DNA from 2 places in the Gorillibacterium sp. CAU 1737 genome. Region 2 is predicted to be linked to the other one. Evidence: predicted binding sites of a transcription regulator. Region 2 holds the regulator's gene; the other holds the start of a gene.
The links. The regulator Rex, encoded in region 2, represses fermentation and respiration genes when NADH is low (regulators of the CRP and FNR family bind a similar motif). The targets are predictions, from matches to a motif close to TTGTGAAATATTTCACAA.
Positions count from the first base shown of each region.

Region 1: the regulator Rex is predicted to act here: its motif matches at 9,109-9,126, upstream of nirB (nitrite reductase large subunit NirB).

Region 1 covers NZ_JBDQQO010000002.1:36,108-51,381, reverse strand. The annotation lists gene AAFN83_RS04575 (ABC transporter ATP-binding protein) at 1-126, shown strand, start outside; gene AAFN83_RS04570 (ABC transporter permease) at 119-880, shown strand; gene AAFN83_RS04565 (sensor histidine kinase) at 906-1,820, shown strand; gene AAFN83_RS04560 (M23 family metallopeptidase) at 1,873-2,757, shown strand; gene AAFN83_RS04555 (FRG domain-containing protein) at 2,796-4,082, shown strand; gene AAFN83_RS04550 (V4R domain-containing protein) at 4,170-4,625, opposite strand; gene AAFN83_RS04545 (DUF488 domain-containing protein) at 4,622-4,990, opposite strand; gene AAFN83_RS04540 (iron-sulfur cluster biosynthesis family protein) at 4,993-5,313, opposite strand; gene cobA (uroporphyrinogen-III C-methyltransferase) at 5,335-6,351, opposite strand; gene nirD (nitrite reductase small subunit NirD) at 6,355-6,666, opposite strand; gene nirB (nitrite reductase large subunit NirB) at 6,672-9,092, opposite strand; gene AAFN83_RS04520 (response regulator transcription factor) at 9,299-9,946, opposite strand; gene AAFN83_RS04515 (sensor histidine kinase) at 9,962-10,945, opposite strand; gene AAFN83_RS04510 (GAF domain-containing protein) at 10,942-11,397, opposite strand; gene AAFN83_RS04505 (hypothetical protein) at 11,514-12,110, opposite strand; gene AAFN83_RS04500 (VOC family protein) at 12,377-12,763, shown strand; gene AAFN83_RS04495 (GNAT family N-acetyltransferase) at 12,803-13,267, shown strand; gene AAFN83_RS04490 (hypothetical protein) at 13,299-13,739, shown strand; gene AAFN83_RS04485 (hypothetical protein) at 13,819-14,124, opposite strand; gene AAFN83_RS04480 (toll/interleukin-1 receptor domain-containing protein) at 14,447-15,274, opposite strand, start outside.
Region 2 covers NZ_JBDQQO010000011.1:10,086-25,359, reverse strand. The annotation lists gene AAFN83_RS19025 (YheC/YheD family endospore coat-associated protein) at 1-668, shown strand, start outside; gene AAFN83_RS19020 (YheC/YheD family endospore coat-associated protein) at 696-2,087, shown strand; gene panB (3-methyl-2-oxobutanoate hydroxymethyltransferase) at 2,367-3,281, shown strand; gene panC (pantoate--beta-alanine ligase) at 3,310-4,215, shown strand; gene panD (aspartate 1-decarboxylase) at 4,221-4,607, shown strand; gene AAFN83_RS19000 (tetratricopeptide repeat protein) at 4,730-5,365, shown strand; gene dinG (ATP-dependent DNA helicase DinG) at 5,464-8,325, shown strand; gene AAFN83_RS18990 (redox-sensing transcriptional repressor Rex) at 8,322-8,948, shown strand; gene AAFN83_RS18985 (DUF47 domain-containing protein) at 9,036-9,653, opposite strand; gene AAFN83_RS18980 (amidohydrolase) at 9,863-11,167, shown strand; gene AAFN83_RS18975 (cell wall elongation regulator TseB-like domain-containing protein) at 11,215-11,697, shown strand; gene AAFN83_RS18970 (hypothetical protein) at 11,833-12,366, shown strand; gene AAFN83_RS18965 (AAA family ATPase) at 12,359-13,861, shown strand; gene AAFN83_RS18960 (3-hydroxyacyl-CoA dehydrogenase family protein) at 14,126-14,998, shown strand; gene AAFN83_RS18955 (acetate/propionate family kinase) at 14,995-15,274, shown strand, end outside.

The DNA.
Region 1 (15,274 bases), on a different contig from region 2:
GAGCAGCCCGGAGTGGTCTCTTCCGCTCTCTTCTCTGCGGGATTGACCATCGAGAAGTTCATACCCACCGGCGAAGACCTGGAGAGCTACTTCACCAAGCGGATCGGAGGGGCTGTCCATGCTTAATCTGATCCAAGTTGAATTCTTTAAGCTGCGCAAAAACCGTTCCTTCTGGGTGCTCTTGTTCACGCTGGCGGCGATCTCCCTGCTCTACCCCCTGATGTATTACTTTGATCGGCAAAGCAACGGAACTCCCCAATTCACGGGATTCGAGTTTTTGACGACTTTCCTTTCCAGCAATGCCTATGTCCTGAAATTCGGGGTGGCGGTTCTGGCCGGCTTCTTCATCTGCAATGAATACTCCACCGGCGTGATGAAGACCATCGCCTCGTCGGGCCATACCCGGGGCCGGTTGTTTCTGGCCAAGCTGCTCGTCTTCGCTGTCGGAGCGATGGCGCTTGCTCTCGTCTTTCCCATCGTCAGCACTATCGAAGTGTCCCTGCTGTCCGGCTTCGGGACTCTGCCAGAAGGGGTGTCCTCCCTCTTCCTCCCGCGGGCGTTCGGACTTACACTCCTCTACACGGCGGGTTATGCAGCCATTGGCGCATTGTTCACCGTCATCCTGACAGACAGCGGCAAGACGATCAGCTTTCTGGTGATCTTCTTCATCATGATCGACATGGCGCTGGCGGGAATCGGCTCCAAAGTGGAATTCGTGCAAACCCTTTACGATCATTCCATCTTCAAATTGGTGGCAGATATCGGCAAGCCGAGCATCGAGAGCGGTGATTGGCCCGCGCTCCTGCTGGTCCCCCTTCTGACGTTCATCGGATGCGGTTTGCTCGGCATTCTCGCCTTCCGCCGCAAAGAAATCAAATAATGCTGAGGAAAGGAGCAGGACGGACATGCTATACCTCACCCTTCTACTCGCTCTGACAGCCGCTGTCCTGCTCCTTCGCCACATCCTTCTTCGGCGGGAGCTGGTGCGTCTGACCAAGCAGCTGCGACTTTATAACGAACAGAAGACCCGCAAACCCATGACCCTCTCCCTCATGGATCGAAAGCTCGAAGCGCTCGCCGAACAGATCAACCGCCAAAGTGATCGGATCGTGGAAGCAGAGGCCCGGGAGCGGAGAAGCGAGAATGAGCTCCGGCAAGCAATCGCCAACATCTCGCACGACATTCGCACCCCGCTCACCTCCATCTCCGGGTACATCCAGCTGCTCGAGTCGGAGACCCTCACATCGGAGGAAAGGCTTGAATATCAGGGAATCGTCAAGAACCGTGCTAAGCGACTGCAAGCTTTAATTCACGATTTCTACGAGCTGTCGATGATCGAATCGCTGGACTACCCGCTCAAATCGGAACGGATCGAGATGACCGCTCTCTTCTCTGACATTGTCTTTGGCTTCTATGACTCCTTCAATGAGCGCAAGCTTACGCCGTCTATCCATTTGACGAAGGAGCCGCTTCCGATCTGGGCCGACGAATCCGCGGTGCGCAGGGTCGTTGAGAACCTGCTCGTCAATACCATTAAGCATGCCGTGAGTCGAGTGGTCATAAGACTCGAACAACAGCAGGAAGCCGCTGTTCTGACGATCCTTAACGATGCGAACCATCTCACCGATCAGGACGTTTCTCTCCTGTTTGATCGATTCTACACCGCAGACCGAACCCGATCCGCTGAAGGATCGGGCCTCGGTCTTTCGATCGCCAAAAGCCTGATGAACAAAATGAACGGCACGCTTACCGCCGAACGAATCGACAACACCCTCGTCATGACCTGCCGTTGGAGAGTAGCAGGAAGAGACGAGATTTAAGATTGACGAAGGCTAATAGAGATGACAACATGTGCTCAGATTGGAGAGTTGGATGAAAACCCTACATAAAAAAATTGGAATATGGAATGTCCTGATCGCTGGCTTGCTGATTGTCCTTTGGGCTTCGGTGTTTTGGTTCCAGGGGTTGTTCGGAGCTGTCTCGTGGGGACTGCTAAAGCTGGTACTGCCGTTCGTTGGCGTCGTATTGCTTCTATTTTTCCTGATTGTCCTCATCATCAAGCTTCGCAGAAAACACAGCATTCAGCGTTCCCTTCTATCGCTCTTGCTTAGCGCACTCATGGAATTCCCCCTTCTCTTAACCTTGAATGTCATTCCCTACGCCTATCCTGCAAAGCCAGATAGCCTCTCGCCTGCCGTCACCGTCAAGTGGCCGCTTAAGGAGAGGACCACGGTCGGTTGGGGCGGAGATACACCCACCGTCAATTTGCCCCACGTTACTTGGGCATCGGAGCGCTGGGCCTATGATCTGGTCATGGAACCCTATAACACCGGTGACCCCAAGCTGGAATCCTACGGCATATGGAATCGGGAGGTCCTCGCACCTGTATCAGGCACTGTGGTGGCCGCTTACGATGATGAGGACGACATTGCCCCCAACACCGAAGACTTTCAATCATCGGAAGGCAATCACGTCTACATCCGTATCGAGAAAACCGGAACCTACCTCCTCTTGAATCATTTGAAAAAAGGCAGCGTAACCGTCAACGTGGGCGACCAAGTGAACCCGGGCGACGTCCTGGGCCGGGTCGGCAACAGCGGGTCGACCTCCGAGCCTCATCTGCATATTCATCATCAACGGCAAGACCCGACCCAGACGATCTATCCCATCTTTGCGGAGGGGCTTCCTCTCTACTTTGAAGGGATTGATGCAGGACCTATGCCTGAAAAAGGCACCGTCGTTACTCCCAGTCGATAGGAGCGGGGGAACGATCAAGACTACCATGAAAGGGGTGGATGATCTTCTACTTTTTCTTTTTCTTTGATTCCATGTACCGGAATCCCATCGTGCAAAAGGCGTACCAGCTGGTGATGGGAGACAAGCTTCGCGCAGACGGATATTGCGATATCGGGATGTACCTTCACGCCCGGCCGAAGAAGGAAGAGCTCACAGCGGCACTTCGGCAGATACGCTCTCCTATCGCCGAGCTCTACAAGGCGTCCTATCCTCGCCTGAAGACCATAGAAGACGAATGGTCTGCTTTTGCTCAACACCATCTGGAAACCGCGCAGCCCCATGCCCTAACCATGGTCGAGGCGCAAGCGCTGATCAACTGGGTATTTCGAGCCTTCTCCAGTGTAAGTGAACGAAACCAGGCCTCTGCCGAGTTGGTTCAGAAGTTGGATGAACACTATCAGTTGAATGGAGCATTGAAGGTCTCCCAAGGGGTTCTTTTTGACAGCGCCAGAGTCGACCTGCATTTCGTCTCCTCCATCGATCAATTTAATCGAGCCATTAAGGACATCGAAGAGCCGGGCCATTCGATCTTTTACCGCGGACATGCCCTCGTCAACTACCGGCTGGCCCCTTCGATCAAACGGCGCCGTCAGTGGGAACAGCATGAACGGGAGATGTACAACGAATTGATGATTCAGTGCCCGCATGAATTTGAGCGGGACAAAAGCCACCTGGAGCGGCTCGTGCACATGCAGCATTACGGGCTGCCCACCCGGTTATTGGACATCAGCCGAAATCCGCTGGTTGCTCTCTATTTTGCGTGTGAGCAAGAAACAGAGCAGTATGGAGAGTTGGTTCTCTTTGATGTCGAGCGAACCCAAATCAAGTACCCCCAGAGCGATACCGTCTCGATTCTGGCCAGTCTGCCCCTCTTCTCCTACGAAGACCAGCAGCAGTTTTTGGCTCATGCCACCGAAGACGGAGTCAGTCAGCAAGCGTTCAATGCTCGTATCCAGCGGCTGCTCCATGAAGTAAAATCCGAGAAGCCCGCCTTCCGGGACGAGGTCGTTCGAGAGCATCTGATCCACTGCTACGTGGTCCTGTCTCCCAAGAACAACCATCGGATCGTGAAGCAGGACGGAGCGTTTATCATCTGCGGCTTGTCGCCTGATTCGGACGCTCTCCTCAACGAGAAGAGGTACAAGGACAAGTCCTCCAAGGCGCAAATTTGCATCATAACGGACAAAAAGAAGCTTTTGAAGCAGCTTGCCACCTTCTCCATCACCAAGGCGACCCTCTTTCCCGAGATCGATGATGTCGCGGACTTTATTAAAGGCTCTTATTAATCCATAAGAAAAGGCTCAAGGCGGCATGAACAGCCGCACTTGAGCCTTTTCACATTCTTCTATTGACGATATCACTGAGCATCATCTCTAGGACAAGAACCGCGCCTCGTATTCACAGCGCTCATCGCCATGGACGTTGCATTTGACTTCGCGGACGGTCACCTTCCGGTTCGACACCTTGTTGATGGCTCCCTCCAGGATGGCGCCTTCCAGGTCGCATACCATCTTTTCCTCCATGACCGGCAGCCCTTTGCAAAAGCAGTCCTCCACCGCAATCCGCAGCTTGTTCTCATCCTGGGAGACGATGCTGGGGATTCCGATCTGGAAGGATTCGAAGAATCCTAGGATGTCTTCGATCGAGGTCACCGGAAGCGACTCGCCGATCTTGCGGCCGATGGTGACCGTGGTCCCCTTGCCCTCCATCGGCAGCGCCTGGTGCATGCCAATGAGACGAATCATCCGGAACAGCTCCAGCGGGACTTGATTTCCCAGCTTATCTCGGGTAATGAGCTTCATATCGTCATAAGTAAATTTCTCTTTCATTCCGGCTTGCTCCCCCTTCTGTCCTGTAGAACCCGCTGCAAGACGATCGCATGGTTATGAACCGGATCGCGAGCGGCATACAGCAAGGTGACAGGCCCTTCCTTCATCATGCGGCCCAACTTGTCCAAGGCAGCTTGTTGCCGTTCAGCCGTCAGCTCTTCCCGATATCGCTCTGCAAAAGCATCAAAGCGCTCAGGCTGATGACCAAACCATTGCCGCAGCCCGGGAGACGGCGCAATATCCTTCAACCAGTCCGACAAGCATGCGTCTTTCTTGAGGATTCCGCGCGGCCAAAGGCGATCCACCAAGACCCGCACCCCATCTTGAGTGAACGGCGGTTCATAGATTCGCTTAATCTGCAGCATCGTTATCCGCGCAAGTCCTGAACGCGAACATTGGTGCTGAACAAGGAGGCATCACTGGTCACCTTGAAGGAGGGATAGGTTGGATCGGCCTCGATCCTCATCGTCTCATCAAACAGGGGACGCTGCTGACGATCCACCACAAACGGGAGTTGAGCTTCCGAAGCCTGAATATCGGTGGGAAGCGGCTCGCTCACAATCTGGATGACCAAGACTCCATTGCAGCCGCAGTCCTGCGTGTCATAAAAGAGCTTGAAGCAGCCAGGCGCTTCTCCCCGCTCCTCACGCAGCTTTTGTTCCGTGTATGCGTTCAGTTCAATCTTCAACGCTTGTCAGCCTCCTTTCGATCACACCATGCGCGGTTCCCTTGGACTTGGCGAAGGAACGCCATCCATTTGGTGCTCCTCCATCCAGGCCCGATAAGCTTCTTCGAGCCCCTCCTCGGTGAAGATCACCGAAGGGAACGAATGCTCCTTCATATAACGGACCGATATCTCATCAAAGCGTCGATCCCGCTCTTCGCCAACCTGCAGGTTCCAGACATCGGCCCCTTCAGAGGTGTGGCGGGTCAACTCCTCCCAGGTAAGCGGCTTCCGGGATACCAGCAGCCGCCTCACCCCGAAGGAGGGCAGCCCCTCGAACCAGCTGGAGGACTTCCGCTGACGAATGACCTCACCGACGACAATCATCGCGGGATGCTCGAAAGGGTCTTGTTCCAGCTGATCCGCTATCGTGGCGATCGTCCCGGTCCGGACTCGTTGTCTGCCCCAGGTAGCCCACTCAAGTATAGCGACGGGCATGTCGCACGGGACACCCTGCTCCTGCAACTTCGCACCGATTACCCGCAGGTTCTCTACCCCCATATAGAAGCAGAGGGTTCCCCCTTGAACAAGCGGAGCGAAGTCCTCTAACAGCTCATCTCTTTGCCGATGGGCCGTGGCGAGTGTTACCCTGCCGCTCTCTCCCCGTTGGGTTAACGAAAATCCGGCATAGGTGCTTGCAGCGGATGCAGCGGTGATTCCCGGTACGACCTCATAGTCGATTCCGTGCTGCTCCAGCTCGTGGATTTCCTCCGCCACTCGCCCAAAGATCGCTGGGTCGCCGCCTTTGAGCCGCACGACCTGCTTCCCCTCTTGGGCATATCGCACCAGCAGCCGGTTGATCTCGGCTTGCCTGAGCGTATGAGACTTCGGCAGCTTCCCGCAATAGATGAATTCTGCCTGAGGCGGTGTAAGGTGCAGCAAGAGCGGATGAACGAGCCGGTCGTACAGGACGACATCGGCGCGTTCAAGGAACCGCTTGCCCTTCAGCGTCATCAGCTCAGGATCGCCTGAGCCGGCTCCAACCAAGTAGACTTTTCCCATGGCTTATGCCCACACATAAACATCGTCTTGCTCGATTTCAACCTCGAACGTGGGAACCTGCCCTTCATCCGGCTCCTGAACCTTGCCGGTCAGAAGCGAGATTTTCCAGTCGTACAAGGGGCAGTAGACATATTCACCAGAGACGGTACCCTCCGCCAGCGGTCCTTGTCGGTAGGGGCTCACATTCTCCAGGGCCTTGATCCGGCCGTCGCTTAGGCGAAACACGGCGATCTTCTTATCATCGACTGTCATCGCAAACCCAATTCTCGGAGGAAGCTCCTCCACCTTGGCTACGTAAACCCTTCTCTTCACCATGCCCGTTATCCCCTTCCCACCGTATAGAGCTCTCGTTGAAGCTGCTTGCTGTCCACGGCTTTCTTCCACGGATTGACGCGCTTGCCTTCAACGGCTTCATCCAGCCGCTGCAGCAGCTCCGCACGCTTGCTGACGTCAAGCAAGAGATCCTTCACATGCTGGAAGCCCATTCGAATGAGCCAAGGGGCGGTGCGCTCAGCATAAACACCCGTTTCGCGATAATATTGCAGCATGGCTCCGCAGATGTCGATGACCTCCTGCTCCGTCGCAACGGTCGTCAACAGTTGAGCCTCCCGCACCTCGGTTCCGCCGTTGCCTCCAATGTAAATTTGGAAGCCGTTCTCGACGCCGATCACGCCAAAGTCCTTCACCGCGGATTCCGCACAGCTTCTCGGGCAGGCCGAGACCCCCATCTTGAACTTATGCGGCGTATCGATGAATTCGAAGCGCTCCTCGAGCTTGATGCCCAAGCTCATCGAGTCCTGTGTGCCGAAGCGGCAGAAGGCGGCGCCTACACAGGTCTTCACCGAGCGAACCGCCTTGGCGTAGGCTTGCGCCGAGGTCATGTCCAACTCTTCCCACATCTTCGGCAGGTCTTCCTTCTTCACGCCGTAGAGGCCGATCCGCTGGCTGCCCGTCACCTTCACGAGGGGAACGTCGTATTTCTCCGCCACCTTAGCGATCTTCATGAGCTGCTCTGGCGTGGTTTGACCACCGCGCATGCGAGGAATGACCGAGAAAGTGCCGTCGTTCTGAATGTTGGCATGCAGCCGTTCGTTGACAAAGCGGGAAGCCACTTCATCCGCATGCTCCTTGGGGAAAGCGACGTTCAGGTAGAAATTGATCGCCGGGCGGCATTTCGGGCAGCCTTCCGGGTTGCGGAAGCCCAGCTCCCGGTAAACCTCCTGGGAGGTGGTGAGGCCTTTTTCATGAATCTGCACGACGATTTGATCCCGCGACAGGTCGGTGCAGCCGCAGATGCCGGTCGGCGCCGTGCTCGCCTTGTCCCCAAGCACATAAGCGAGCAGATCGCCGATCATGCCCTTGCATTTCCCGCAGGAGCCGCCGGCTTTGGTCACCTTGGTGACTTCGGCGACGGAGGTGAGCCCTTTCTCGCGGACGGCCGTCAGGATCGTGCCCTTCGTGACGCCGTTGCAGCCGCAGACGGTCTCGTCATCCGCCCATTGGGTGACGTCGTTGTCCGCTGCACCGGCCGCCCCGCCGCAGCCGCCGGACGACAGCAAGGAAACCGAGGTTAATGCCGAGATGTCCTGCTTTTGCTTGAGCATTTTGAAATAACGATTTTCTTCCGATGTGTCCCCATACAGCACAATGCCGATTACGTTGTTGTCTTGAACAAAGAGCTTCTTGTAGCTGTTCGCCAATCCGTCGTAGGCCTCGATGCTGCGGATGCCTTCGCTTTCCCGGATGATGCCGGCCGAGAACAAGTCACAGCCCGATACCTTAAGCGAGGTATACGTGGTGCTTCCCGCATAGGGAGCTGTTTCACGTTCCGTTAAGAAATCGGCCAGTACCTTGCCTTGCTCAAACAGAGGAGCGACCAGCCCGTACACCTTGCCGGCATGCTCCGCACATTCGCCAACAGCATACACGCCTGGGGCTGAAGTCTCCATCCAATCGTTCACGACGATGCCCCGATTGACTGCAAGTCCTGCCTGGCGTGCCAGTGCGGTCTCGGGACGAATGCCGACTGCCATGACGACCATGTCCGCCTCGATCTGCGAACCGTCGCTGAACTCCAGCCCCGTTACACGGGTTTCCCCCAGAATGCGAACCGTTCTCTTCTCCATAAGGAACTGGAGTCCTTGCTTCTCCAGATCAGCTCGTAGCAGCTCTCCGGCCTTCTCATTCAATTGCGTTTCCATCAGCCATTTTTCCAGGTGAATGACCGTCACGTCCATGCCCTGGTCCACAAGCCCTTTGGCTGCCTCCAGACCGAGCAAGCCGCCGCCGATGACTGCTGCTTTCTTGTAGGTTTTGGCGCGGTTGAGCATATCGAGCGTATCGTCAATGGTACGGAACCCGATGACGCCTTCCAGCTTGGAGCCTTCTACTGGAAGAATAAAAGACCGGGACCCGGTCGCGATGATGCACTTGTCATAATGGACTTCCCTGCCGCTTTGGGTGATCACTTTCTTCGCTTCCGGTTGAAGATCCACCGCAGGGTCGTGATGAATCAGCTCGATCTGGTTCTCTTCATACCATTGCATCGGATTGGTGATAATCTCTTCGACCGTCATCTTGTTCTGCAATACATTCGACAGCATGATGCGATTGTAGTTGGGGTAGCTTTCTTCTCCGATGATAGTCAATTCGTACCGCTCGGCATCTCGATCCAAGATTTCCTCGATCGTTCTCACGCCGGCCATCCCGTTTCCGATCAGAAGCAGCTTTTCCTTCGTCATGGTGCACCTCTCCGACTTGTGATGGATTTCACTTTGTTTGTATCTCCAAGGTATCACAATCCGGATAGACCGCCTATTAGGGGATTCTCTACATTTTCGGCTGCACATGCCAAAAAGGACGGTGAGCACCGTCCTGGGATTCCTGCTTCTATGCGATTTTGGGTCTGGATACGACAGCCTTGCCCATTCGAAATTAGGGATTTCCCTTATGCGTCGAACAGCTTTCGCTTCATGACATAAGTCACGAGCTCCGAGCGGCTCTTGATGTTCAGCTTCTCCATGATCTTCGCCTTGTGGGCTTCGACGGTCTTCACCGAAATGAACAGCTGCTCGGCGATTTCCTTGTTGCCATATCCCTTGGCGATGAGCGGCAGCACTTCGAGCTCGCGCTTGGACAGCAGCTCCAAGGGGTCCTGCTCCGGTTCTTCGGGGTCTCCCTTCATCCATTCGCGGACGAGAGATTTCGCCATCTTCGGATGAATATAGGTATCCCCGGCATGAACGGTGCGAATGGCGAACAAGAGTTCCTCCTCCGGTGTACTCTTGAGCACGTAGCCCGAAGCCCCGTTCTTCAAGACATGAAACAGGTACTCCTCATCGTCATACATGGTGAGAATCAAGATTTTGGTATCGGGAAAATCCGCTTTTATCTTCTTCGTCGCTTCCAGTCCACCCTCGCCAGGCGGCATGCTGAGGTCCATGATCAGAACGTCCGGCTGGTGTCGAGCTACCGCCTCATAGGCTTCTTGGCCGTCCGCAGCTGTCCCGACCACCTCCATATCCGGCTGGAAGTTCAGGATCATGGAAAATCCGCTTCGAACCACGGCATGATCATCGGCCACGACCAGCTTCATTTCAGTCCCTCCTTCCTAATTCCGGTCCGCAGCCGGTACGCGTAAGGTGATGCTTGTCCCTTCGTTCGGCCTGGATTGAAGGTGAAAGACTCCGTTCACCAGCTCCGCCCGCTCTCTCATTCCGTAGAGGCCAAGCCCGGTACCGATTGGAGCAGCATTGGGGTGAAATCCCGTCCCGTGGTCCTCGACTACCAGCTCCAGGACTTCATCCCGTTCGGTCAAGGTAACGGTTACGCTGTCTACCTCGGCATACTTCAGGGCATTCAGCACCGCTTCCTGACAAACCCGGTACACAACCGTTTCTATCTCGCTGCTGTACCGCTTGCGAGGCAAGCTTGGCCGAAAATCGATGAGGAGCCCGTAGCGCTGCTCCATGCGCTTGAAATGCGACTTAAAGGCGGCTTCGAGTCCAAAATCATCGAGCGTCGCGGGGCGCAGCTCCACCGACAGATTGCGGATGTCATCGAGAAGGCGGGTCATCAGCGCCTCGGTTTGATTCATCTTCTTCAGAAGCGCTTCCTCCTTCGTCAGATGCTTCAACACCCGCACGTCGACGACCGCGCTCATCAGCTCCTGTGCCACACTGTCGTGCAGCTCCCGAGACAAGCGTCTCCGTTCCTTCTCCTGCGCCTCGATGACATGCTTCATCATCCGGTTCTGATACAGCTTCTCCTGATTTTGATATAAGGTGGATATGTTCCTCAAGCTATAGGCAAAGACTTCTTCGTCCGCGTCGATTCGCTGGATAGCAGCGGCATACGGAAACGTGCCCTGCTCTGGAAGGGTCAGCAACAATTGATGAACCGCTGCATTCTGCTGACGAGCATCGAGAAAGCTTCGTTCGATCTGATTGCCAACACCCGCTGCAAGCAACTCTTCCGCGGAAGAGTTGCTTGCCAAGGGGATGCCGGACTCGTCAAAAAGGAAGATCGCATCCTTTGTCGATTGAAACAGTCGATCGGCCCATCCGTCGATGGGTCCTCTTCCGTGGTTCGTCAATTCGGCATCATTTCCTTCCCGTTCAAGTCCATGAGACCGAAGCGAACCCGTTCCTGCAGCTCCGCAAGTGACCGCTCGTCCACCCGGCGCTCGTCCCGATAAGCCCCAAGCAGAATTCCTTCCACCCGGCCTTCATGCCACACCGGGACGGCGACCAGACTGGTCAGCTCCTCCAGCTTGATGATCGGATATTGAAACAAGTCCTCCGCCAGGATCAAGTCGGGAACCGATGATATCAGAAAGGGCTTTCCCGTCTTAAAGACAATGCCGGGGACTCCTCTGCCCGATTGCAGAACCACTTTCCGAATGCGTTCCCCAAGATTACCCGAAAGGAACTTCCATTTAATCACATAGTGATGCTCGGCCGGCTCGACAAGTGCCAGCGCGAGCAGATCATATCCCAGAGTAAGCCGCAGCTCGTTCAGCTCGACTTGAATTCCGGTTTCGTCCATCCTGTGCCCCTCCATCACAACCTCAATTGCTCCCGCTATTGTAACACAAGCGAAAGGGATATGCCGTTGAGGGGTGATTAGGGAATTCCCTTATTTGTCGAATCCGCAAGCGATGCTCAAAAGGTCATGAGCAGCCCTCGGTTCGCTTCGAGTGCCGAGCGGTACAGGTCGATCAGCTCATCGAACGCATCCAGCAGCTCATCTTCGGACAGCTCGTCTAGCAGCTCCTCCGACAGGTCCAACTCATCCAGTGAGATCGATTCTCTTGCCGAAGCCAGCTCCTTCAACCGGGTGGGGATCTCTTCTGCATCAAGGAATCCCATTCCCATTCTTCCAGGATCGAGCGTGAACGAACCGCTTGTAAAAGGAATGCCTACCACATACGTTTCCCCGTTCGATAAAGAATCGCAAGCTTCAAGAACCTCGGCCAGAGGCTGCCAAAGATAAGAAAGCCCTCGCTCCTCGTCGGACGAATAATACTTAGCCAAAGCAAAGTCCGCATACTCCTGGACTCCCTTGGTACGAATTTCATCCTGCCAATCGTCCTCCAGCTCCTCCCCGCTGTAAGGCGAAAGGATAACAGCGCGATGAGTTTCGATGAACGCTCCAAGCAAATCGACTTCATCTGCAAGTGCGGCTTCCCGAAGGACGGGAGCCAATTCCTGATGAAACGAGGCGGTGTCGAACAGAAATGCTTTGTGATCCATGCTCATGGTAATCCCTCTTTCTCGTATGAAAGTGTGTAATTTCTCTCTAACATTACCATAACCCACCATTTCGACAAGATTTTTTTACTAAGTGAACCCCACCCTTCTATAAGGCGGTTAAATAGCGAGTTGGATATCTTCAACTGGTATGCGGTAAATAGGAACTTCGGGCCATGTTGGCCCGAAGCAGGATTGTGGTTTTGAGGTAAAATATGTATGCTATTGACTATAAACTTAATACTTATCGTTACTATTTTGTGCAGGAGGGAACTATGAAAAATTATGCTCAGGTTTATGTGAAAAGTAGCTTCGAGGCGGCAGAATTTTATTGCAAAGCTTTTGGCGCAGAAATTACATTTGAAGTGAAAAATGAAACCGAAACTGCTTATGCGCACTGTGAATTATCCGTGAATGGTGAAGGTTTTTTAGCATTGAGCGAAGCTGCAAACCCTTGTGACATAACCATGGTTCACAAAATGAAATGGGAAACCATGACGTTTAATGTTTTTGAGATGGGAAGCGAAGAAGCGGTCCATAATGCCTTTACGATTTTGAGTGACGGCGGTGTTATTATTCATCCCATTCAAGAAGTTCCGTGGAGCAAATGTTGTGCGACTGTTCTTGATAAATTTGGAGTGTGTTGGTGGATTGCAATTTAATAGCAAAATAAGCACTTAGCTATACAGAGGGTCGGGGGCGTGGGAATATTGAATATTACATTTGAAAGAGCATCACTTGATGATGTAAAAGACATTATTGAAGTGAAAAATAAAAGTTTTTATGAAGACTATCTTAACTATGGAGAAAGTCGCGGTTATAACAACACCGTGGAAGGCATAACAAGAACAGTTCAAGAAAGAATCGTCTATAAAATACAGGCATACGGAGATATGATTGGATATATCAGTATAACGAAGAATAGCGAAGATGATTTTTACCTAAATTGCTTATGCGTTGTTCCTGAATACGAGAATAAAGGGATTGGACAGATGGCCATGACGTTTATGGAAAATCAGTTCCCGCTAGCAAAACACTGGTCATTAGAAGCACTGGCTGATAAAGAACGAAATCACAATTTTTACAAAAAGCACGGTTATCAACTAACAAATGAATATATGGATGGTGCTGTTAAAATTGTATTGTTTGAAAAATGGGCGCAGTAGTCGCCTTTAAATAGGCTGTAAGGAGGCAACGATGAACATAACAGAAATCGATTTAGAGGTTGAAGATATAGAATGGTATGGTATTGATGAAAATGGTAGAATCGCTCAATTTACATCAGGCGGAAGTAAGAGAGTTCCTGAATGTATAAGGGAATCTAGAGAGAGACTCAATGCCGTGTGTGAGCATTTTGAGAATCTCAATCCTAACCTTGAAGAAGAAGTTACATTTAGTGAAGAAACACCCAGTCTCCCCAGAAAAGAATATCTACAAGAATGTAAAAAAACAGCTCAAAAAGGTTTGTATTGCTTTGATATTTCGGATGAACAAGATCCTAAAGGTGAATATAGGCTTATTTGTAAACCATCTAGCGAATTGCGGATTTCCGATTTACCCGAGACGATACAAAGCATTTTACGAAACTACATAATACCCAATAGTAACTTCAGCAATAATAAAATGATTTTCATCTAGGCATCCCTATGACGCCCGCACTGTGGTGGTTTCTCATTTGTATTTAAGCATACTTATGTTAGTCTCAAATACAATTTCATTATTTTTCAATAAGTTTAAAGGCAATTAGTTCATAAGATTTGTCAGCTTTCTCAGAATACTGATAGATTTCTTCACGTTGAGCCGGAGTTAGTTCCTTGTAAAAAGGGTGGTCTGCAATTTTATTGAATTGCTGTATTTGAATCACAACAATAGTTTGATTCCACGGAGTGTTATATTTCACACCTTCTCTGTATATACCCAATTCTTTATATACTCTTGTTGTATAACAAGTCTTTCCCTGATTCAATCGGTTAACAATCGAAGAATATTCATTTTCTGGGAAAGTCATTGTACCTTGCTCCATTTTCTTCTCTCGCTTTCGTTGAGAAATTGCAACTAACGTTTTTGTATTCCCGAACCCGTGAGGCTTAAAGTCCGCCGCGACATGTTTTTTCTCCTTCAGTTCTTGGGCAGTTTCGCTTAACGTTCTTGTGTTCACGAGCCCGAGAGGCTTAAGGCAGCGTAGCTGCCAGGTCGGAGACTTAGCCTCGCGGAGGTTATTCGCCTGATTCCACTTTTAGGCACTTCCCACTTAGGGCGAATCAAGGAGCGTAAGCCCCGCAGCGTAAATACGGTGTTATAGGATTTACCGACTTCTATGAAATTTCATAATAGATGTTTTCATTCTAACTTAGAATAATATGCGATACTTTTTTTGAGTTTTTTGTTGCTAATAAATATTGTGCATAATAACTGTCTGACTCTTTATCTAATTCTCCAATCCTACTTTCATCAGTTATGAAGCCAATGTAAAGGGAACGCTCACCAATATTGTAAGTAATATACCATTCTGAATCTAAATCTGACCAAGTATCTTCAGTAGGTTCCCCTAGTATATTTATTACTTCATGCTTTGTTAGTTCATTTCCACCAATTCCTATAGTTAAAACTTTTGAATTCTCATTTATATCAAATTCGAAATAGTAAGTGATATTACCATAAACATAGAAAGTAGATTCTCCAATTGTATCTACATAATCCGGATCACCAATTTTAGCTATAAGTTCCTCACGAGTTTCTCCTATACAAACTTTACTTTTACCTAAACAACCAATCTCGATATCTATATAATTTAAAATGTCATTTGTAATAGAGGCACTATTGTTATTCATATAACTATTCAGTTTATTAATAAATCTATTTAAATTTACGTTTTTAATCAAACCTTCATTCATTAATTTATCAAATAACTGTAAAAATCCATCGTAAGAATCAGATGTTATACATTGGTTACTTCTAATTGGCAAAGCATTAATATCAGAGAAAGTAGATGGAGTAGCTATAATTGGGATAATTAACTTTTCAGTAATCCATGCGGCACCTAATTCACAAAGGCAAAATTTACTTGTTAGAAAATTGGGAGTGATAAGACAAAAAAAGACTTTAGAAGATTGAATTTTCATTTTGATTGCATTTGGAAATTCGTCTCCAATGGGTATGTTTCCAAGAGAAGA
Region 2 (15,274 bases):
GGCATCCTCTGCTCTATATCAAACCCGGCAACGGTACTGGGGGAAGTAGCATCGTGCGGCTTAAGCGAACTGGGAGCGGCTATGAAGTGACCGCGCGCAGCCGGACGCTTACCAAGAGCCGAAGGGTTTTTGGCCGCTTCGCGGAGCTGAAGGACTGGATGAACCGTTGGACAGTCAAGGAGAGCATTCGCGGCGGAATCTTCATGATCCAGCAAGGAATCGACCTCAGCCTGGTCGAGGGAAGGGTGACGGACGCCCGTCTTTTGATTCAGAAGACGGAAAACGGCGACTGGGACATTACCGGAATGGGCATGCGGATCGGGGCGGTCGGAAGCTCCACCTCAAACCTGCACGGAGGCGGGAAGGCGGCTACGTTTGATTCGGTGGTCGGCAGACGCTTCGGATCGGAAAAGGCGGGAATGATTCGCAAGGAATGCCATGAGCTTGCCCGGGAAGTGGTCCGGGTCATCGAATCCCGCTTCGGGTCCATGATGGAGTTCGGGATCGACATCGGCATCGACGTGAACGGGAAAGTATGGCTCATCGAGGTGAACCCCAAACCCGGACGCGACCTCTTCAAAAGCATTGGGGATCGCTCTTTATACCGAACGACGGTGGAACGGCCCATCCGGTACGCCATGCATCTGGCTCAGGAGGAAGAGAAGTAGCGGCTAAGCGGCGGAAGGAGGATACTCATGACGAACCAGAAGGTGTTGATTACGCATACCTCCGGAAGCGAGGAGGGAGTGTTCTACCTCGGCGGAACCCTTGCCAAGAAGTGGACGCTGCAAAGCGGCACGATCGTTACCGTGAAGCTCGGGAGCCGTGAGCGGTTGCTGAAGCTTGTGGTGGAACCGAAGGGGAGCACGCTCCGTCTTCATCCATCAGCAGCCGGTTTCTTTGGCCTCCCCAGCGGGATAGCGCTCGGCATTCGCTACCAGGCATCGTCGCAGACGCTGCAGCTCGGGCCGGTACTGGCCGTCTTGATGCGGAAGATTACCGCCAGCGAGGTGCGTCCGTTCGGCAATGTAACCGGCTTTGCCCAAGAGCTTACCGAGGCGGGCAAAAAGCTCGGGGTTTTTGTTTTCTTTTTGTCGGCGGAACAACTCCCGGGTCCTTCCTTGACGGTTCAGGGCTGGAGCTATGCCGGGGGCAGTTGGCGAAAAGGAAGCTTTCCTTATCCCGATGCGGTCTACAATCGGATTACTTCGCGGATCATTGAGAAATCACCAGGCGTTCAAAACTTCTTTTCCACGGTTAAGGCTCGAACGGGAAAGCCTGTTTTCAACGAACGCTATTTGAATAAAGCAGAGGTGTTTGAGGCTCTTCGGAAGGAGAAGCTCATCACGGCCTATTTGCCTCAATCGATCATGCTATTGAACACGGCCCAAGTTAAGGGAATGCTTGCGAAACATGCCGTCGTTTTTCTGAAGCCGATCATGAGCAGCCTTGGCAAGGGCATCATCCGCATCAGCAGAACGGCAAAAGGCTATGCCTGCTTAATGGCGACAGCGGATGGGAAGGTTCAGCATGCCGGATTTTCCAGTCAGGACGCACTATTCGCTTTTCTGAAAAAGAAGATGGCCGGGAACCGCTATCTGTTGCAGGAGGGCATCGATTTGATCCGGGTAGAGGGGATGACCACCGACTTCCGCTCTCTTGTACAGAAGGGTGAATCGGGCAAATGGGAGATCACCTCGATCGTGGCGCGCATTTCGGCAAAGCACACCTTTGTGTCCAATCTTGCCCGAGGCGGCAAGCTGATGAGCACAAAGGATGCCATAAAGGGATCCACGCTTCCAGCCCCCCTACACGCGAATGCCTACGAGGGCTTGCGCCAAGCATCGATTGAAATAGCGGAAGCGTTGGAACGGCAGGTCGATGGACATTTTGCCGAGTTGGGCATCGATTTAGCCCTGGATCAACGGGGACGGGTGCGGCTGATCGAGATCAATTCCAAGCCGTCCAAGGACGACAATACGCCGCTCGGGGTTGATCCGAATGCCGCGCCACCCGCAGGAGAAGTCAAAATTCGGCCGTCGGTCCGGAGGGTTCTTCAATACGTGCGCCACATGACCCAATTTTAGGAGCAAGGAGAAGAGTCGATGCTCTTCTCCTTTTCGATCAGATTTGGTATACTACCCATTGAGGCCGTATCCCATGTGAACGGCACTCTTGCTTCGCCCGCATCAAACAACAGCTTTCTCAACTGATGTTGACCGTTGGAGATGGAGGATTCTGCTCAGAGCCGATGAGGACCGAGACAGAGGTTCATGCCGACACAGCTTCTTTGTGCGCATACACCCCTCTGTCTCCACGGAGGGGTTTTTTGATGCCCGGCGAACCGTACAGGGAGGAATTTTGAAATGGCAGACCGCAAACCAATGACTACGCTTAAACTAAGAAAAATGAAGGAAGAAGGAACGCCGATCGTCATGGTGACGGCTTATGACTACCCGTCGGCCATGCTGGCAGATGAAGCGGGAGCCGACATGATACTGGTCGGGGACTCCCTCGGCAATGTCGTCCTGGGGTATGACTCGACGATTCCGGTCACCTTACAAGATATGATCCATCACAGCCGCGCCGTTAATCGAGGAACGAAGAACGCCTTCGTGGTAACCGATCTGCCGTTCATGACCTATCACGGCAGTCTGGATGTGACGCTGGCGAACGTCGCTCGCATCATGCAGGAGGGCGGCAGCAAGGCCGTCAAGCTGGAGGGCGGACGCGAGATCGCTCCTGCCGTAGACGCCATCGTCAAGGCGGGCGTTCCCGTCATCGGCCATGTTGGGCTTACGCCGCAATCGGTGCATATGCTGGGCGGCTATCGCGTACAGGGGAAGAATGATGCGCAAGTGGCGAAGCTGCGCGATGACGTCGCGGCCTTGGAGCAAGCGGGCGCTACCGCCATCGTCCTAGAGCTTGTAACGGACGAGCTGGCGGCAGAAATATCGCGCAGCCTATCCGTGCCGACGATCGGGATTGGGTCTGGAGCGGGCTGCGACGGACAGGTACTCGTGTACCATGACCTGCTGCAATACGAAGCTCATCCGATCGCGAAGCGATTTGTGAAAACCTATGCTTCGATCGGCGAGGAAGTCCGCAACGCCATCTCGGCGTATGCCCACGATGTCCGCACTCGCCAGTATCCGGGTCCTGAGCATGCCTTCAAGGCGACCAAGCCCGCCGAAGCGGAAAAGGCGTCGGGTTCGACTGCCGCGGGCGCCGAAGCCTCGTCAGGCGAGGAACCTGCGGTGCTGTACGGAGCGGGAAAGTAATTGTCGATCGACTAAAGGGGGTTCCACCATGCAAGTCTATACAACCATTCGCGAGCTGCGCGAAGCCTTGGAGGAAAAACGCAGGGAAGGAAAACGGATCGGCCTCGTACCGACCATGGGCTTCCTGCATGCCGGACATGCCAGCCTTCTGGAGCGTGCTCGCCGGGAGAGTGATACAGTCGTCCTCAGCATCTTCGTGAATCCGACCCAATTTGGTCCGAATGAAGACCTGGATCGCTATCCGCGCGACCCGGAGGGAGATCTGAGATTGGCCCGGGATAACGGAGTGGACTATGTGTTCATGCCGGAGCCAAGCGAGATGTACCCTCGCCCATCGGCCACCGGGATTGCGGTATCCGGCATCACCAGCGTGCTATGCGGAGCTTCCCGTCCCGGGCATTTTGACGGCGTGGCCCTCGTTGTGAGCAAGCTGTTTCACATCGTGAAGCCCCACCGGGCCTACTTTGGCATGAAGGACGCTCAACAGGTTGCCGTCATCACGCGCATGGTGGAAGACCTCAATCTGGATGTGGAGATCGTTCCCTGTCCCATCGTACGCGAGGACAGCGGGCTCGCTCTCTCTTCACGAAATGTGTATTTGTCCGATGAGGAGAAGCGTCAAGCACTCGTCCTGTCGGAATCCCTCAGCCGCTCGCCGATTTGGCTGCAGGAGGCTGGCGGAGATGCGTTGGCCCTTCAGAAGCAAATCGCAGAGCATATCGCTAAAACACCGCTTGCGGACATCGATTACGTGCAAGTGCTGACGTATCCGGATCTGGAACGGCCGACGACCGCGGCTGCGGCGAAGAGTGCGTGGATCATCGCCCTTGCCGTCCGCTTTGGCAAAACGCGGCTGATCGACAATCGTCTCTTGTCCCTTGAAGAGCTTGCTCTAGCTGCACCTCCCATCCCGCAAGGCACGAAAGGAGTATGAACCGTATGTTTCGAACCATGATGAAATCCAAGCTGCACCGGGCAACGGTTACGGAGGCGAACCTCCACTATGTCGGGAGCATTACCATCGATGAAGACCTGCTGGACCTCGCGGATCTGTACCCGAATGAGAAGGTGCAAATCGTGAATAACAACAACGGGGCGCGGCTTGAAACCTATATCATTCCAGGATCGAGAGGATCTGGCGTTGTTTGCTTGAACGGAGCTGCCGCCCGACTCGTTCAACCGGGAGACAAAGTGATCATCATCTCTTATGCCATGATGACGGATGAAGAAGCGAAGAAACTTACGCCGAAGGTGGTTATCCTCGATGAGCAGAATCGCCCGGTAACGGCCACCTACAAGGAAGAACCGGCTACCGTTTTGCTGTAAGCAAACCGTTAAAAAAATCGGCAAACGAGCCGTTTATGCCCGCCGTCGATCCGGTATGAAACCTTCTCCCCCGACACAAAATGAACGTACCGCTAGAGGTGATGACGGGGGGGACGGACGACATGTTCAAGGAGTTGTTCGCCAGCATGAATGAAGCGCTGGACGGCATCTTGACGGATTACGCGGATGCGAACGAATCGGAGTTTGTGGATCTGGGCCGACAGCTTCGGCAATTAAAGTCCATGAGCGACAGTTGTCTGGAGGAATGGCTGCAGTTTGAGGAACGACTCGCGAGCTGCCGCACTTTGATGGGGGAGGAAGAGGTCTTCCCGGAACCCGCTTCATGCCTTGCTGTTGGTTCCTCCGAGGAGACCGAATTCGAACAGCCTCCTGAATCGGAACATTTTGGTAAGGGGCAGGGATACTACAAGCTGTCCATGTTTTCGGAAGCAGCTCAGTCGTTTGAACGGCTGATCTCCGATTATCCCGATTTCATCCACGGCCGTGTTTACTTGGCTATGGCGTATCTTCGACTGGGGGAGCTCGAGGATGCATATCGTCATTTCAAGTGGCTGGTGCCCATGACGAACAATGCAAGGCTGAAAGCCATTTCCTACAGCGCCATGGGTTGTATCCAAATTCAACATCAAAATCTTGATCAAGCATATCGCTACTTCAAGCTGGCGGATCAAACCGACTCATCCTGCATGGAGCCCATGCTGTGGATGAAAGAATTTTGGCCTTATCGCAGGACATGATGTCCTGCTTTTTCTTTTGAATAAAGAACAATTGTTTGGTATGCTTAAAGCAGAGTGGAAAACCCGCTTTTGCATAAGGAAGGATTTGATCGGCCGGAATGAAATTCGCGGTTTTGGATTTTGAAACTACCGGAGGCCAGCCTGCCGATTCCATCATTCAGGTTGGTCTTGTTATTATAGAGAACGAACAGATTGTGGACCGGTATTCGACTTTGGTTCGGCCGGAGATGGCGATCCCCCCCTTTATTACGTCGCTTACCGGGATCGACGATGCCATGGTTGCAGAGGCACCTCCCATTGAACAAGTCATTGGGGAGATGCAGCCCTATTTGCAGGACAGTGTGCTGGTTGCCCATAACGCCGGGTTTGACTATGCGTTTCTCCAACGGGCGTTGGAGGACAGCGGCTACTTCAAGTTCAGCGGGATGGTCCTGGATACGCTGGATATGGCCCGCATTTGCTTCCCAACGGTTCCAAGCCTCGCGCTTGGAAATCTATGTGAAACGCTGTCCATCCCGCATGAGCGCCCGCACCAGGCCGATTCGGATGCGGAAGCGACCGCTCTCCTCTGGCTGAAGTGCCTGAATCGGTTTCAGGAGCTGCCCTTGCTTACGGTTCAACGGATCGCCTCCATTTTCCGGGATGATCCGTCTGACTTCGCTTGGTTTATCGATCAGGAAGCGGCCCGCAAGGAACGGTCTACGGCTCTTGATCCCGATGCTTCGGAGTACTTCCGGCAATTTGCGCTTGCCGTCAAGGATTGGGGGACAGAGCCGTTTGAGCGGGATGAAGCGGAGGCCAAGCGGCTTCTCGGATTGTCGTTTCCCGACTTCTACGAGAAGATCAAGGAGGCGCTTAAGGAACGGTTTGCGGTCTTTGAGGAGCGTCCGGCTCAGGACCAGATGACGGAAGAAGTCGCCTCCGCCTTTGAGGATAGTTCTCATTTGCTGGTGGAAGCCGGGACCGGGACAGGCAAATCACTGGGCTATCTATTGCCTGCCCTTTATTATGGCATTCGCGAAGAGAAAAAAGTCATCGTCAGCACGCACACCATCAACCTGCAGGAGCAGCTGCGGCAGAGAGACCTCCCGTTATTGCAGGATATCTTCCCCGTCGACTTCCGGGTCGCTCTTCTGAAAGGGCGGAGTCATTACCTGTGTCTGCGCAAGTATGAGCAGAAACTCACCTATGCGGAATATGAGCATGGCCGAGAAGATCGCCTCATGGCCGCGCAGATGGTTACGTGGTTGACGGACTCCGAACGGGGAGAGGACGAAGAGCTGCACTTTGGACGCAACGGCTTGGACTTCTGGCGTTCCGTCTCAAGCGATGCGGACTCTTGCTTGAACCGCAGTTGTCCCTGGTTCAAGAAATGCTTTTACCATCGGGCGCGATCCGATGCGTCGGAAGCGGACCTCATCATCACGAATCACTCGCTACTCTTTACCGATATTAAGGCGGAGCATCGGATTCTCCCGGGCTTCAAACACCTTGTGGTAGACGAAGCGCACAACTTTGAGGAAGTTGCCGTGAAGCACCTGGGTACCGAGATCTCGTGGTACTCTTATGTGAACGCCATCACGCAACTGTTTCGAGATGGACGCTCCGGGCAGCTGCCATTTGTCCGAAACCGGCTGCTTCACGCGGACGATGTGCCCCGGGAAAAGGCAGGAGCTTGGGTGGAAGCGATCGACGACCTGCAGCCTGCCCTTCTGGACATCCGCGAACGCTGGGACGAGCTGGCAGGACTGTTGTATGAAAGCCTCGCCCATTCCGGCGGGGATGCCACGGAGGGGCCGCTTACGAAGCGCATTCCCGAGAGTCCAAAGCCCATAGGCTGGGGAACACTCCTGGACCGGGAAGAGGAGCTTTATGCCCGACTGAGCTCCGTCCTCAAAACGCTCGATAAGCTGCTCCTCGAAATGAAGGAGCAAGAAGAAGTGATGGACCTTCAAGGGCTCGTCACCAACATGGGCGGAAGCGTCAAGGAGCTGTACCGGCATCGGGATGCGGTTCGTTTCTTCCTGAAGCAGGCGGACTCGAACTATGTGTACTGGATGGAAGGGGCCGCACAGCAGAAGGTAAAATCCCTCCAGCTGATGGCTGTTCCCGTCGATGTGAGCTACCTGCTCCGCGATGCTTTCTTCAGTGTGAAGGACAGTGTCATCTTGACCTCCGCTACCTTGTCAGTAGGCAAAACCTTCGACTATATCACCGATCAGCTCGGCCTTCGCAAGTCGGCTGAGGAGAACCGGCTGCGTACGGTCATGCTGCCTTCTCCCTTCCAGTACCGCAAGCAGGCGCTCATGATCATCCCGCGAAACTTTCCGGTGATGAAGGGCATTCGCGGCGAAGAAGAGTTTACCGCAGCGCTGACGGATTCACTCGCGGATGTAGCCAAGGCGATGGAAGGGCGCATGCTCGTGCTGTTCACCTCTTATCGCATGCTGCGCCAGGTGCACAGTGTGTTGAAGGAACGGTTGACCCCGGAGGGGATTCAAGTGCTCGGGCAGGGCATCGACAGCACGAGCCGAAGCAAGTTAGTTCGCCTCTTCCAAGGCTCGGGCACGAGCATTCTGCTGGGCACGAGCAGCTTCTGGGAGGGTGTCGACATCCCAGGAGACGCCCTGAGCTGCCTCGCCATCGTTCGCCTGCCCTTCCAGCCGCCGAATCATCCGGTGGTGGAGGCGAAGAGCGAGCGGATCAAGGAAGCGGGCGGGAATCCCTTTATGAAGCTGTCTGTCCCGCAAGCGGTCATCCGCTTTAAGCAGGGCTTCGGGAGGCTCGTGCGGACGACGAAGGACAAAGGCGTTGTGTTGGTATACGATACTCGCATTCTGGAAACGTATTATGGGAAGCATTTTCTGTATTCACTGCCGGGTCCGAAGATCGAGCACATGAATGTCCATCAGCTGGTTCCGCGCATACACGAATGGATGGAAGGGGAAGAAGAAGCATGAAGACGACGACAGAGAAAATATCGGAAGCGGTGGTTCGCCGGCTTCCCGTGTACTTGCGTTACTTGACCGAGCTGCTCACCAATGGCGTTCAGACCGTATCCTCCCAGGATCTCGGCCGACGTCTCGACCTCAACCCGGCTCAGATTCGCAAGGACCTCGCCTACTTTGGAGATTTCGGCAAGAAGGGCATCGGCTACGACGTCGAGTACCTGATCGAGAAGATCCGTCAGATCCTCAAGCTGGATCGCGACATCGCGGTCGCCCTTGTGGGTGCCGGGAACCTCGGGAAGGCCCTCAGCAATTACAACGTCTACCTGAACGACAACATGCGCATCGTCGCATTGTTTGACTCTCATCCTTCCACCGTTGGCACGCACATCAATAACCTGGCCGTGCAGCCAATGGAGGAAATGAGCGATTCGGTCAAGCAGCTTCACGTTCGCGTCGGGATCATCACCGTTCCGGGATCGGAAGCCCAAAAGGTGGCGGATGACCTTGTTCAAGCCGGGGTGGAAGCGATCCTGTCGTTTGCACCTGCCATCATCAAGGTGAAGGAAGGCGTTCGCGTTCATTACGCAGACTTCACCACCGAGCTGCAGAGCTTGGCCTTCTATCTGGAATAGACCCACCCACAGCATGCAAAAAAGGCTATCTCGTCCGGAGTTGTTTCCGGGAGGTAGCCTTTCTTTTGCAAAAGATGGGTTAAGCGATTAAGCGTAACGAAGAATGATGCTGTCAAGAATGTTAGCCACACGCTCGCAAGCGTCGGTTGCTTCTTCGAGCCGCTCGTACACTTCCTTGATCTTGAAGTCGCTGTACGGATCGGTTGGCGAGATGAAGATGTGGCGGATGCCTTCGCGAAGCAGGCGGTCGCCTTCATTTTCCAGGCTGTTGATGATGACCGTGTGCTCGCTGATCTGATTGTACTTCTTCTTAGACAGAAGCTTCAGCGCTTCAACGATGTGCTCGCAGGCGCTGACGATTACTTCGGAGAATTTCAACATATACTCGTCAGATTTCTCGATGTTCAAGTAATCAAAACGAGCCGATGTTTCTTCAATGTAGTCGATGACATCGTCCATCTTGTTGGCCAGGTCCATGATATCTTCACGGTCGAGCGGAGTGATGAACACCTTGTTCAAGCCGCGGTAGATGATATGCGAGATGTTATCGCCTTTGTGTTCCAGGTCCTTGAGCTGATCGATGTAGGTTACGGGAGGCTTGGCCCCGCTCATCGCTTCGCGGAACAGCTTGGCCGCTACCAGGGTGTTTTCAGCGGCTTCCTGAAGCAACCCGAAAAAGTCCGTATCGCTTTTCTTTTGAAACATGTGCCTTTGCTCCTTTTTTGACTAGAAAATGGAACCCTTGTGCCAGGATGGACGAGCTTGAGATTCCTAATTGTAAAGGTAACATAAACGTTCGGCCCTGCGCAATGCATCCCGTTTACAATTGCATGGACAATCCCTCGGCTTGCCTTGCTTTTGACGGGTTCGCGTTGTACATTGGGAAGGAAGCCTCATGGAAAGGATTCGGTGGAATGAAACGGATACTCGTGAAAAATGGACTTTTTCTAACGGGGAGCGAACAAGCTCCTGTTCTTCATGGCTCCATGATCGTCGAAGGCGATCGCATTGCTTATTTGGGAGAATCAGTGCCCGCCGAGGAGCTGGCGAAGGGCTTTGATGAGACGGTGGATGGTAAGCATCGTCTGTATATGCCGGGCCTAGTCAATACTCATGGGCACGCTGCCATGTCTCTCCTGCGAGGAGTAGGCGATGATCTGGCCTTGCAGGTTTGGCTGGAGGAGAAAATGTGGCCGAACGAAGCTCGTTTTACAGCAGAGGATATTCGCGTCGGCTCGCTTTTGTCGATCGTGGAGATGCTCAAGTTCGGCACGACCGCGTTCGTCGATATGTACGACCATATGGATGAGGTCGCAAGAGCGGTGGAGCAGTCGGGAATGCGCGGCTGCCTGGCTCGCGGCGTCATCGGGCTATGCCCGCCGGATGTTCAGGACGCCAAGCTGCAGGAGGCCATTCGCTTCGCCAGGGAATGGAACGGAGCGGCAAACGGCCGGATCACCACCATGATCTCGCCGCATGCTCCGTATACCTGCCCGCCGGATTACATTCTGCGCTTTGTCGAAGCCTCGCATGAGCTCGGCCTTCCGATTCATACGCACATGTCGGAGACGGCCCGCGAGGTTGCCCAAAATGAACAGGAATACGGGCTCCGGCCGGTGGAACACCTGGAGAAGCTCGGCGTGTTTGACCGCCCCAGCCTGGTGGCGCACGGCGTTCACCTGAATGAGCGGGAAATTGAGATTCTCGCTCGCCATGATGTGCGCGTCTCGCACAATCCGGGAAGCAACCTGAAGCTGGCAAGCGGCATCGCCCCCGTGCCGGAGCTGCTTCGAGCCGGCGTCAAGGTATCGCTTGGCACGGACGGTCCGGCCAGCAACAACAACCTTGACCTGTTCGAGGAAATGCGGCTTGCTGCGCTCCTTCACAAAGGAACAAGCGGAGACCCGACGGCTGTGCCTGCCGTGACGGCGTTCCACATGGCAACCTCCATGGGAGCGGAGTCCATCTGGCTGAAAGACACGGGCGTCTTGGAAGCAGGCCGGAAGGCGGACTTCATCGCCCTGGACATCGACCAGCCTCACTTTGAACCGGCCTCGAACTACCTTTCGCACGTCGTCTATTCCGCATCCGCCAAAGATGTGACGGACGTGTGGGTGGACGGGGTGCAGCTCGTTTGCGGCGGAGAATGCTTGACCCTGGATGAAGAGAAGATCAAAGCCGAGTTCCGTCTTCGCTATGCGAAGCTGATGCAGGGCTGATGGAGCTTCGGATATCGAGAAGGAGTCGTTCGGGAAGGCGGACCGGATTGAAAATCTCCTTGATCGTGATCGCGGCTGTCCTGCTTCTGTTGGTTCTCGCTTATCGATTTTATCTTTCGATCCAATCCGATATCTGGGATGAAGAAAAGGTCGCCATTGCAACAGCCAAGAGCCAAACCTCACTCCAGAGCGTGACGCAGGTGGATCCCTTTGTCGGGGATGTGCCGATGATGGTCGTCCAAGGAACCGATTCAGAGGGGCGGAACATCTTCGTCTGGGTTTCGGGTGACCAAACCCATACCGAGTATGCGGACAACGGGATTACCAAGGAGAGCGTCCGCACTCAAACCCTGGAGCAGAATCCCGGAGCTGAGCTCATGCGGATTGTCCCAGGCGTCTACAATGACGAGTATGCCTGGCAGTCTTTCTATCGGGTAAAAGGAGAAGATGGGAAGAAGCGGCTTTATTACAGCTTTTATCGATTTACCGACGGCAAGCTGCTGGATCGCTGGCTCTTGTCCCTGCAATAACTAGTTGTTCAGAGAATCCCTGGAGAGGTTTCCGGGGATTTTTTCTGTTTTCTACGTGAAAAAGCCAGCAATCAGTATATACATGTGATATACTATTATCTATCATCATAATATATACAAGAGAGGCGGACGTGAATGAAGCTCAAAGTGTTGCCAATTCTGATCGCATTGCTAACTTCCGGCACCCTTCTCTTCGGCGGATGGTTTATGTATCGCAGCTATGCGATGGAGAATCCCTTGAAGGAGATTATCCAGCAGAATGCCGGAGTGGAGCAGGCACAAGTCGCCATTACCAATCAACAGGTTGTTGTCTCCCTGCAGTTGACCAACGGGGCAAGTCTCCGAGCCATAGATGAATCCATTCGCAAGGATGGAGAGGCCTATTTGAAAGGAAAAGAACTCAAGCTGCAGATTACCAGCAACAGCACGAGCGAGCTCGAAGATTGGTGGTCAAATTCCCTTTTCGGGGTAGCTCAAGCCATGGATACGAAGCAATATGCGGAGATTCCGCAGCTACTGAAGAATGAAGCCAAGACGCTTCCCGGTTTGGATGTTCAAACCGAGATGGATTCCACCTCGGTCTACGTTCGACTGAGTGACGGGACTCACAGCAAGTATGTCATTCTGCCGCGAACGCCGGCGACGGTGGGGGTGTGGCCAAATGAGTAAGCTTTGGAAAGAGCTCGTCGTTGGAACCTTGATCTCTGTTCTTGTCTTCCTGGCTTTTATCGGAGTAAACATCGTTCCGTTTCTGACGCTGGCGGTACTTGTCTCGGCATTCTTCCTATTTGCAAGACCGAAGGGCGGGGCCATTGCAGCCACCGTAGAACGTAAATCGAAGCCTCGCACGCCGTCTTACTTGACGTTTGACGACATCGGCGGACAGGATCGTGCCAAGAACGAGCTCAAGGAAGCACTCGACTTCCTCATTCGTCATGACGAGATTAAGAAGTTCGGGATTCGGCCTTTGAAGGGAATTTTGCTTGAAGGACCTCCCGGAACCGGGAAAACGCTCATGGCCAAGGCAGCGGCTCATTATACGAATTCCGTCTTTGTGTCGGCTTCGGGGAGCGAGTTTGTGGAGATGTATGTTGGAGTCGGCGCGAGCCGCGTGCGCGACTTGTTTAAGGATGCCCGAACCCGCGCACAGAAGGAAAACAAGGACAGCGCCATCGTCTTCATCGACGAAATTGACGTCATTGGCGGCAAGCGGGACGGCGGACAGCATCGCGAATACGATCAGACGCTGAACCAGCTGCTGACCGAGATGGATGGGATTCATACTTCCGAGACGCCGCGGGTTTTCATCATGGCGGCAACTAACCGCAAGGAGATGCTGGACAGCGCTTTGCTTCGCCCTGGCCGGTTCGACCGTCAGATTCAGGTCGACCTGCCGGACAAGAAGGGACGCTTGCACATTCTGAGCATTCATGCGAAGAATAAACCGCTTGCGCTTAATGTCGATCTGGAAAAGGTAGCAGAGGAGTCGTATCATTTTTCGGGTGCCCAATTGGAGAGCCTGATGAATGAGGCGGCGGTCTATGCCATGCGGGAAGACAGCGATGTGATTGAGCATCGCCATCTGTCGGCAGCCGTCGATAAGGTTCTGATGGGGGAACGCTCCGACCGGGAAAGCACCAAGCAGGAGCGGGAACGGGTAGCCTTGCACGAATTGGGCCATGCCATCATGGCGGAAGCCGTGAAGCCCGGATCCGTGTCCCAGGTTGCGCTCAGCCCGCGCGGACAAGCGCTCGGCTATGTACGTCACAACCCGCAGGACGATCAATATCTCTACACCAAGCAGGAGCTGGAGCACCGGATCATGGTTGCACTTGGCGGTGCCGTAGCCGAGGAGATGTTCTATGGCGGCCGCAGCACCGGCTCTCGAAATGACTTCGAGCAAGTGTTGAACCTGGTCAAGATGATGATGGATTCCGGATTGACAGATCTTGGCATCGTAGATCGCGCGATGGTAACCCAGGAAGAGTTGATGAAGGAGAATGACCATATCATCCGTGAGCTTACGGCCACAACCCGTGAGCTTCTGGAGCGCAATCGTCCGGTGTTCCTTCAGTCGCTGGACATTCTGGTCAAGGAAGAAGTACTGTCGGGCGACCAGTTCCGCAGCCTTCTCGAACGAATTACCCAAAAGACGACAGCTTGAAGCAGCTGTCGTCTTTTTTTATTCCTTTCGACCAGGGAGGACGCAGAAGGTGCATACTACCCATTGAATGATAAGGGAACGTGAAGGGCCAAACTGGGGAGAGAAACGGTGGCTTTTTTGTGAAGCGAGGCGAAAAGCGTGGAAAAAGGGTGAAAATTTTGCGAAAACCATGTATCATTTAAGATGTTGTGTTTTGCATGCTTGGCGTGCAAGACTGATCGGCATTTCCTTTTCAAGATTATAATAAAGCGGGTGGGAGATCCTATGAAGTTTAGCAAAATCGGTTTAGTCGGCGTCGGCACGGTCGGACAAGGCATCGCGGAGATGCTGGCGAAGAGCGGCCTCGACGTCTACATGCTTGAGCATTCAGATGAAAAACTCGATAACGCCATCGCAGCCATCAGCAATGGCTTGGACAAGCAAATTGAGAAATGGGGCATCACCAATTCCGAGAAGAAATTGATCCTCGGCCATCTGCGCAAGGCGGAATCGCTGGAGAGCCTCGCATCGTGTCAACTCGTCATTGAGAGCACCACGGAAGATCTCGATAACAAGAAGGCCATCATTCGCAAGCTTGACGAGGCGTGTGCTCCCGATGTAGTCATCGCCAGCACGACCTCGACGCTCAGCTTGTCGGAGCTGGCTACGGTGTGTACCCATCCGGAACGCGTCATCGGCATGCACTTCCTGATTCCGATGACGGAGATCGACGTAGTGGAGGTCGTTCGCGGCATCCGCACCTCGGATGAAACGATCAACGCTGCCCGCATCTTCCTGGAAGAAACGCTCCACAAGAAGGGAATTCAAGTGCAAGAATCCCCGGGTCTCGTGACCACGCGCCTGATCTGCACGCTGATTAACGAAGCCGTAGCTGTTTTGGCCGAAGGCATCGCAACGGCCGAAGACATTGATGCTTCCATGCGGGACGGCTACGACTTGAAATACGGACCGCTCGAAATGTGCGACCGGTTTGGCCTGGATTCGACTCATGCGGCACTGAACCGGATGTTCAAGGAATATGGCGAACTGAAATATCGCCCCAATTACCTGCTGAAGAAGATGGTTCGCGCCGGACAACTCGGCGTGAAGACCGGTGAAGGGTTCTTCCGCTATAACAAGGATGGTGTTCGTCAATGAAGGTACTTGTAATTAACTCGGGAAGCTCTTCCCTCAAATACCAGCTGTATGATATGACCACGGAAGCCGTTCTCGCCAAGGGTCTTGTCGAACGGATCGGGATGGATTCGTCCATCCTCACCCATAAGCCGACCGGCAAGGAATCCGTCACGGAAGTGAGCGAAATCCTCGAACATAACATGGCGATCCGCAAGGTGCTGGACAAGCTGACGGACAAGGTATGCGGCGTGTTGGAGTCGATCGAAGAGATCGACGCGATCGGCCACCGTGTCGTTC